Regions from separate parts of the Paenibacillus sp. FSL H8-0280 genome, predicted to be linked through region 1. Evidence: a T-box and tRNA genes for the amino acid it is inferred to sense, from the RefSeq annotation. Region 1 holds a T-box; the other holds one or more tRNA genes.
The links. A T-box is a leader RNA that pairs with one kind of tRNA and senses whether it is charged. The one in region 1 lies ahead of trpS (tryptophan--tRNA ligase), so its partner is inferred to be a tRNA-Trp.
Positions count from the first base shown of each region.

Region 2: it encodes a tRNA-Trp, which carries the amino acid that the T-box ahead of trpS (tryptophan--tRNA ligase) is inferred to sense. The anticodon was not compared.

Region 1 is NZ_CP150296.1:5,750,247-5,754,858, reverse strand. It holds gene MHI12_RS25050 (O-methyltransferase) at 1-196, shown strand, start outside; gene MHI12_RS25045 (alpha/beta-type small acid-soluble spore protein) at 283-516, opposite strand; gene MHI12_RS25040 (aldose 1-epimerase) at 722-1,696, opposite strand; T-box leader at 1,942-2,209, shown strand; gene trpS (tryptophan--tRNA ligase) at 2,283-3,275, shown strand; gene MHI12_RS25030 (hypothetical protein) at 3,390-3,590, opposite strand; gene MHI12_RS25025 (alpha/beta-type small acid-soluble spore protein) at 3,711-3,929, shown strand; gene MHI12_RS25020 (metal-dependent hydrolase) at 4,046-4,612, opposite strand, start outside.
Region 2 is NZ_CP150296.1:5,853,514-5,858,125, forward strand. It holds gene MHI12_RS25515 (helix-turn-helix domain-containing protein) at 1-403, shown strand, start outside; tRNA gene MHI12_RS25520 (tRNA-Asn) at 460-541, opposite strand; gene MHI12_RS25525 (methyltransferase domain-containing protein) at 799-1,725, opposite strand; tRNA gene MHI12_RS25530 (tRNA-Leu) at 1,909-1,987, opposite strand; tRNA gene MHI12_RS25535 (tRNA-Cys) at 1,994-2,067, opposite strand; tRNA gene MHI12_RS25540 (tRNA-Gly) at 2,074-2,148, opposite strand; tRNA gene MHI12_RS25545 (tRNA-Gln) at 2,153-2,227, opposite strand; tRNA gene MHI12_RS25550 (tRNA-His) at 2,250-2,322, opposite strand; tRNA gene MHI12_RS25555 (tRNA-Trp) at 2,352-2,425, opposite strand; tRNA gene MHI12_RS25560 (tRNA-Tyr) at 2,433-2,518, opposite strand; tRNA gene MHI12_RS25565 (tRNA-Thr) at 2,528-2,603, opposite strand; tRNA gene MHI12_RS25570 (tRNA-Phe) at 2,624-2,699, opposite strand; tRNA gene MHI12_RS25575 (tRNA-Asp) at 2,795-2,872, opposite strand; tRNA gene MHI12_RS25580 (tRNA-Met) at 2,900-2,973, opposite strand; tRNA gene MHI12_RS25585 (tRNA-Val) at 2,991-3,066, opposite strand; tRNA gene MHI12_RS25590 (tRNA-Glu) at 3,134-3,205, opposite strand; tRNA gene MHI12_RS25595 (tRNA-Ser) at 3,215-3,306, opposite strand; tRNA gene MHI12_RS25600 (tRNA-Asn) at 3,310-3,385, opposite strand; rRNA gene MHI12_RS25605 (23S ribosomal RNA) at 3,452-4,612, opposite strand, start outside.

The DNA.
Region 1 (4,612 bases):
CCGGGCAATGGCACTGGAGACGTTGAAATTCAAACGTAATTGGACACATGGCGAAATATCGTACGACTTCACAGTAAGACAAGGTATGATTTTGGTAGATGCAACGATGGAGTCTAATTACAATATGGCGAGCTTGATGATTCGTTACCCTAGAACCAATACATACAAGGATTCAGATATGGAGTCGACCTCATAATTAGTTGCACAAGAGAAAGCGGCACTTCCGAAGAAGGCCGCTTTTTGCTTTTGGATTCTGCTTAGGCTCAAGCAATAATTACGAGCTTACGAACGACCCGATAATTGCTGCTCAGCGATTTGCACCAGACGTTTAGTGATGTATCCACCCAGAGAACCTGTCTCACGGGAAGTATAGTTACCGTAGTAACCATCTTGTGGAATAGTTACACCCAGCTCTTGAGCAGCTTCAATTTTCAATTGTTGCAATGCTGCTGTTGCTTGGGGAACGACCAGGTTGTTGGAGCGGCTACCGCTACCTTGGTTTTGACTTCCGTACATATGTGTCACCTCCTTATGGGTTGGTGATGTTAGTATGGTTAGAGAATACGGAAATATACATGATATGGCGTAAGGGAAAATATGGATAAATATCCGTGCACAGGACACATAAAAAAGCCGACCCAATGCGGGTCGGCAAGTTGTATTTGGATATCAAAATATAGGGTGATATGCGTAAAAGCAAAATAGAGCATGATCAGCTCGCTTAGTCTGTAGGAGGTATAACCTCAATACGTGTAAATAACTCAACAGGCTGTTCCGGTTCCAAGCGAATCAACCCGGTTTGTTCATCCGATAAAGCCAAATTAGGTGCATCCGGGAGCCAAGTGTACGGTTCAATGCACAAGAACTGATCGGATTCACCTTTGGTAAAGAGAACCCAATGTTTGAAAAATGCTTCATCTGCTGAATATTTCAATGTATATCCATCTTGTCTGCGTAAGTAAGCCGTAGCCGGTTCACCTTCGGTAGCTTTCAACAGGGTATCCCAGTTACGTCCCTGCAAATTGATGCCTTCGTTCAGAGCAGACCATTCACCCAGGGACTCCAGTTCACCTGTCGGTAGTTGTTCTTCATTCTGTCCGTATATTCCGGAAACAGGCAATTGCAGTGTCCAGTCGGCAGGTTTGCCGTCTAACAAAAACCATGTATGATATCCCATCCCAAAAGGAGCAGGCGTTGAGCTCAGATTGGTGACTCGAAGACGCTGGCTAAATACAGCGTTTTGCAGACTGAACGTCATCTCAAGTTTTAGGGGAATCGGGAATTGGGCCATCCAATGCTCTTCATTTTCGGTCAGTAATTCAGTCGTAATTGCACAGCCGTCTTCATCTTCCTCAATGTCACTGACACACCAGGATTGGGTACGGTGGAGACCGTGAATATGGTTGTCATTCGCCGTGTTCTGATCAAACTGGTAACGAACGCCTTCATATTCGAATTGTCCACGATGAATGCGCCCTGGTGGAATCAGGAGAGGAACGCCAAAATGGTACGGCTTCTGCAGATAAAAGGCAAGATCGTCTTCATCCGGACGGCGGACGACATCTCTGTCCTGCACTAAATCGCGAATAGAAATAATATTATTTCCAAGACGCGGCAGCAGGGTGATTTCCAATTCACGGCTATGTAGGATATACGTGTCGTAACCATTCCATTGGCCTTTGGTCACTTGTTTCATATCGATGCTCCTTTTCCCACTTGAAATCTGTCTGCAAGCAGTTGTGATGAAGCTACTGCTGCAGGCGTATCGTTGTGTACATGCCAGCGATTTCCTGCGCTATTTCGTGTGAAGCAGGCAACAGGATAAGCAATTCCATCATAACAGATTTTGATGTCTCGGGTAAAAAAGTTCAACTCATTTTGACATTCACGCCTGTGCGCATTAAGATGGAACTCTAAAAGCATTTATTAGAATTGAATGACTTGAAATCGATGACAGGGATAAGTAGGCCAAGAGAATCCTCTTCAGAAAGCCGGTGGTTGATGTGAACCGGTGTGAGCTCTTTACCGAATGGACCCTTGAGTGTAGGTTTGAACAGGTTAAGCCAGAGATGGGCTTGCCCCACTAGAGTCTGCCGTATAATCCACGTTACGGAACAATGAAGGCATTTCTTCGGCTTGACTTGATACAGGGTCAGGAGCAATCGAAGAAAAGCGAATAAGGGTGGCACCACGGTCTCACGTCCCTTGCGGATGTGGGGCCTTTTTGCGTTCGCAGAGAATGGCAGGAGTTTTTTTATACAATCAGGGAGGCGTTATGTGCAATGAAAACAGTACTTTCAGGTATTCAGCCAAGCGGTAAGCTCACATTGGGCAACTATATTGGTGCAATCAAAAATTTTGTAAAACTCCAGCATGACTACCAATGTCATTTCATGGTGGTTGATCTTCATGCCATCACCGTGGCTCAGGAGCCAGCAGCATTGCGCGAACAGTCGGAAGCGGTAGCTGCGCTGTTTATTGCAGCAGGTATTGATCCTTCGAAATCTAACGTATTTCTGCAATCCCATGTACCGCAGCACGCGGAATTGGGCTGGTTGATGACAACGCTGACCTCCATGGGTGAGCTTGAACGCATGACTCAGTTTAAGGATAAATCATCCGGTAAAGATTCCGTTGGTGCCGGACTGTTTGTGTATCCATCATTAATGGCGGCTGATATTTTGTTATACAATGCTGACCTTGTACCAGTAGGTGAGGATCAGAAGCAGCATCTGGAACTGACACGTGATCTGGCAGGACGTTTTAACCACCGTTATGGGGAGTACTTCACCATTCCAGATCCGTATATTCCACAGGTGGGTGCACGGGTAATGTCCCTTGATGATGCCTCTTCGAAAATGAGCAAAAGTAACCCTAACGCTGGCAGCTATATTGCCCTGCTGGATCCGCCGGATGTGATTCGCAAAAAAATCAGCCGTGCCACTACAGATTCGGGACGTGAAGTCGTATATGATCCGGCAAACAAACCGGAAGTCAGCAATCTGATGAGTATTTATGCTGAATGTGCAGGTATGACGCTTAAGGAAGTAGCTGAGCGTTATGAAGGCAAGATGTACGGTCCATTCAAGAAGGAACTGGCTGAAGTGGTTGTATCTGTGATTGAACCGCTCCAACAACGATATAATGAGATTCGTGAGTCTGGCGAATTGGCCGATGTTCTGGATACGTCAGCCCGCCGTGCAGAAGAAGTTGCTGCTCAAACGTTGGATGCAGTGAAAGAACGTATGGGATTTGTTCCGAGACGTAAACAGTAGTCCTGAACAAACTATTCATTTCATGCAATGAATAGTTAACACAAATAAAGAGGAGCCCTATTGAAGGACTCCTCTTTATTCATGCGTTCATTATTGAACTATCAAATGACCTGCTCAAGAAGTGGGCTCTGAAGCAGCCGAGCGAACTTCCTGACGTTCTTTTTTGGCGCGAATCACAAATCCCCAGCCAATGTTGGCAATGGACAGGACAAACAGTAGTGCAGCAAACCAACCGGAGTAGGAGATCATAATTGCTGAAACCGTTAACAAGATAATCGAAGAGAATGCGAACCATAAAGACAAACCTTTACTCATTGGGAAAAACCTCCATCTACAAATTTAGTAAAACTCCGTATAACCTGTAGCCTACGAGCCATAATAATCTTGCAAGCTTGCAATTACATTACAGACACAGATTGAAGGGAGATTATAAATATGGCTCAAGGATCTCGTTCTAACAACTTGGTGGTACCTCAGGCAAATTCAGCACTGCAACAATTGAAAATCGAGGCTGCACAGGAACTGGGTGTAACTATCCCACAAGACGGTTACTATGGTAACTACACTTCCCGTGAAACAGGATCTTTGGGTGGATATATCACCAAACGTCTGGTACAAATCGCTGAGCAGTCTCTGGCTGGGTCTGGCAAATAATTTATTTTAACCAACAGCAACAAAACAGGATAAACAGAAAGCCCGGAGCGGAAACGCTCCGGGCTTTCTCGCGTATCAGTTCCTATGTCTGATTGTGCCTTGCCATGCTCACTTCGTCAAGGGCGTGCAGATAAAAGTTTTTTATCCATTTTCTCATCGCTTAACCAGCCTACATACGTATCAATCGTTTCAAAATTCCGATCCATCACAATCACAGCGACAAATGGATATTGTTTCCGGTGTCGATAACGTACATCTGCCCAACGGACCTTGTAACCGGCAGGCAGTTCTTCAACCTCTGCCACCGCATAGGAGGTGAAATAGAGGAAGGCACTGACTTCCGGTGATTTGCGTGAAGCAGCAACGGCCGCATGAGTAGAAGACGAGGCGTGCAGACTCCATACCAGATTAGAACCATCCATTTTACCGATCACATAACTGCCGTCCTCAACCCGTTTAACCACATGCCAGCGGTTCCAAGATATCGTTGGAATAACGATGTATCTTGCCTGCTCTGGGCTGTTGTCGAGACGTCTAACTTTTCTGACCGCTTGTGCACGAGCAATCGTTCGCCATATATAATATAAACCGGTCAAACTATACAACGTAACGAAGAGTGGTGCAGGGGCGATCAGATCAAAGGCCCATAACAGGATAGCTATGACATGTGTAGTGAATAGAAA
Region 2 (4,612 bases), 100 kb from region 1:
TAACCATCAAGTCATCTTGCCCGTCATTCAGGTTTTTAAAGCGAGACAATATGCCCAGTATCAGCATATATCTGAGAAAATGATTGCCATGATTCATCAAGATTATGATAAGGATCTGACACTTGAAGAATGTGCTGTTAAGCTTCACTACAATGCCAACTACTTAAGTAGTGTTTTCCGCAAAGAGACAGGCTGTGCATTTAGTGAATATCTGACCAAGTACCGATTTAATATCGCTAAAAAATGGCTGGACGAAAGTGATCTAACCGTTAAAGATATCGCAGCACGACTTCGGTACAACAATCCGCAAAACTTTATCCGATCATTTCGTAAATGGGAAGGAATCACCCCTGGCCAGTACAGGGAGCGTAAGCAGAAAGCAGAAGTATCGAACAAAAATTAGACAAGGAGCACGATTGTAAGTCGTACTCCTTCGGCCAGCTCGGCCACCTATCCGTATGGCTCCCCGAACAGGGATAGGGCTCGGACCTGTGACAACTCGATTAACCGTGGAGTGCTCTACCAACTGAAATATCAGGGAATATGCTTCAGAGATCATTCTCTGAAAACGAGGGTCTGGTTCAAAGTGGTCGATGAATTAGTGGCTTCAAAAAAGAGGGAGCACATAACCTGCTCCCTTCACTTACACCTTCACTTCTGCAATCTTAACTTCATATGTTTCAACCGTTCATCTTTTGGCACAGCGTTGTGATGCTTCCTAGTGCCATCTTAGACGTTAGACTACATTGTCTCTGTCTCAATTCCTGATTATCAGTATACGTGCCAAGCTTATGCGATTTATTGCTTATCCTTAGTGCGAACTGTTTTCATATTTGGCTGTTCAAGTTGGATTAGAATTTTACCAAATCTTGCTCCACGTGAGAAGGTCACCGTACTATCCTTGTACGTATCGCTAATGTAATCCTCAGCCAATCTGAGGGAATCTTCATCCGATGGTAACTCATACGTATTAAGCCATTCTGGCAGCTTCTCGATAATCTCTTCCACCGGTACTTCAAATGAGTTAACTTCTCTCGTAATGATCATGGTGTATGAATAACCCTTCAAATACAGCAACTGTTGAATATATCCCATATCACCGGCCTTATATGAAGAAGTTACACCCAGTACATCCTTAAGTTCTTCCATTAGTGTGTGTTCCTTCTGTCCCGCCATAGTGCTTATATATACATACTTCCGGGCACAGTTGATCGCCATCTCAATCGTTTCCCAATCCGACATTGCTGGACACATGGATGCAAATGCAAAGTCATATTTCTTCTCCCAGCCTTTATCCTGAATGGAGATTTCCTCATATCGTTCGTTTACGATTTCGATATTGGATTCCAGAGCTGAAGGTATCGTCTCTTTCATAAGGGAGACAAGCAACTCAGAAGGCTCAACTGCGGTCACACTTGCCCCCTTTTCTGCAAAAGGAATGGTAAATATGCCTGAAGCGGCTCCAATGTCCAAAATGGATAACCCTGCGAATTCCACACCCTGGTTTTCAATCCAGCCCATAATGCGTTCAGAACGCTGCTTTCCTTCTTCAGTGAACGACTGTGCATGATAATCTCTTGCCCATCGCTCAAATACTTCTTCTGTATTAAATGGTGCGCTTTTCTTCTTATATTTTGAACTTCTCGGACCATTCTTCCATGCCTCTTCCCATACAGAAAGATCAAATAACAGATCGGTATCCGAAACATTTTTTCCATTAGTCACTCTACTTCACTCCTCCATATTAAAGACTTTACTTATCTACAATATACTGAATATAATTATACGTCAATCTTTATTAACGTCCATCTTCTCTTACTCTAGATTTTCTTACTGCACATAAATCATTTCATATGAAATAAAAATAGCCCTACACATTGCATAAGCAACATGTAGGGCTATTCAATATACCGGCGAGAGGACTCGAACCTCCACGGTTTCCCACTCGATTTTGAGTCGAGCGCGTCTGCCATTCCGCCACGCCGGCATATGCTGGAGGCGCCACCCAGATTCGAACTGGGGATAAAGCTTTTGCAGAGCTGTGCCTTACCACTTGGCTATGGCGCCATATTTTGGAGCGGACGACGGGAATCGAACCCGCGACCCTCGCCTTGGCAAGGCGATGCTCTACCGCTGAGCCACGTCCGCATAATGGCTGGGGATATAGGATTTGAACCTATGCATGACGGAGTCAAAGTCCGTTGCCTTACCGCTTGGCTAATCCCCAATAAAAAATGAAAAAACAAAGGGGCGATCGAGGGGAATTGAACCCCCGAATGCCGGATCCACAAACCGGTGCGTTAACCACTTCGCCACGATCGCCACAAAAGGTTATTTTCTAAAAAGTTAATTGGCAGGGGCAGCAGGAATTGAACCCACACCAACGGTTTTGGAGACCGTTGTTCTACCTTTAAACTATGCCCCTATAAAACTGGTGGAGGATGATGGATTCGAACCACCGAACCCGTACGGGAGCAGATTTACAGTCTGATGCGTTTGGCCACTTCGCTAATCCTCCAGGATTACATGGTGCCGGCGAGAGGACTTGAACCCCCAACCTACTGATTACAAGTCAGTTGCTCTACCAGTTGAGCTACACCGGCATATTAAATTATTTTAAAAATGGTGGCTCGGGACGGAATCGAACCGCCGACACGAGGATTTTCAGTCCTCTGCTCTACCGACTGAGCTACCGAGCCATAATAAAGTCTAATCTTAATTCCTTACACTTTATATAGGGCATCAGTGCCATACAGCAGATGTAGTGAACAGTTTGCCTCATGTAAAGATTAAATGGCGGAACCGACGGGATTCGAACCCGCGATCTCCTGCGTGACAGGCAGGCATGTTAGGCCAACTACACCACGGTTCCAGATCACTTTCTCAAAGGAAAGTATAATTGCGGGGGCAGGATTTGAACCTGCGGCCTTCGGGTTATGAGCCCGACGAGCTACCGGGCTGCTCCACCCCGCGTCGTTATAAAGTTTATATGGTGGAGGCTGAGGGGATCGAACCCCCGACCCTCTGCTTGTAAGGCAGATGCTCTCCCAGCTGAGCTAAGCCTCCGAACAACACATTTATGATCATACCATAATCTTGTTGTAAAAATCAACTTCTTTTTTTGAAGTTATTATGACCCGTAGGGGATTCGAACCCCTGTTACCTCCGTGAAAGGGAGGTGTCTTAACCCCTTGACCAACGGGCCTTAATATTATGGCGGAGAGAGAGGGATTCGAACCCTCGAGACGCTTGTGACGCCTACACGATTTCCAATCGTGCTCCTTCGGCCAGCTCGGACACCTCTCCATATGGCTCCCCGAACAGGGCTCGAACCTGTGACAACTCGATTAACAGTCGAGTGCTCTACCAACTGAGCTATCAGGGAATATGCTTCAGAGATCGTTCTCTGAAAACTAGATTCGAAACGAAACATGCGAATTATCACTTGCTATTGGATAAGCCCTCGACCGATTAGTACTGGTCAGCTCCATGCATTGCTGCACTTCCACCCCCAGCCTATCTACCTCGTCGTCTTCAAGGGGTCTTACATACTGGGAAATCTCATCTTGAGGGGGGCTTCACGCTTAGATGCTTTCAGCGTTTATCCCGTCCGTACATAGCTACCCAGCGGTGCTCCTGGCGGAACAACTGGTACACCAGCGGTACGTCCATCCCGGTCCTCTCGTACTAAGGACAGCTCCTCTCAAATTTCCTACGCCCACGACAGATAGGGACCGAACTGTCTCACGACGTTCTGAACCCAGCTCGCGTACCGCTTTAATGGGCGAACAGCCCAACCCTTGGGACCTACTTCAGCCCCAGGATGCGATGAGCCGACATCGAGGTGCCAAACCTCCCCGTCGATGTGGACTCTTGGGGGAGATAAGCCTGTTATCCCCAGGGTAGCTTTTATCCGTTGAGCGATGGCCCTTCCATGCGGTACCACCGGATCACTAAGCCCGACTTTCGTCCCTGCTCGACTTGTAGGTCTCGCAGTCAAGCTCCCTTATGCCTTTGCACTCTTCGAATGATTTCCAACCATTCTGAGGGAACCTTTGGGCGCCTCCGTTACTCTTTAGGAGGCGACCGCCCCAGTCAAACTGCCCACCTGACACTGTCCCCGCACCGGATTACGGTACCAGGTTAGAACCTAGATACGATCAGGGTGGTATCCCAACGTTGCCTCCACGCAAGCTGGCGCTCACGTTTCAAAGGCTCCCACCTATCCTGTACAGATCGTACCCAAATTCAATATCAAGCTGCAGTAAAGCTCCATGGGGTCTTTCCGTCTTGTCGCGGGTAACCTGCATCTTCACAGGTATTAAAATTTCACCGGATCTCTCGTTGAGACAGCGCCCAAGTCGTTACGCCATTCGTGCGGGTCAGAATTTACCTGACAAGGAATTTCGCTACCTTAGGACCGTTATAGTTACGGCCGCCGTTTACTGGGGCTTCGGTTCACAGCTTCGGATTGCTCCTAACCACTCCCCTTAACCTTCCAGCACCGGGCAGGCGTCAGCCCGTATACTTCGCCTTACGGCTTCGCACAGACCTGTGTTTTTGCTAAACAGTCGCTTGGGCCTTTTCACTGCGGCCCCCTCGTGCTATTCAC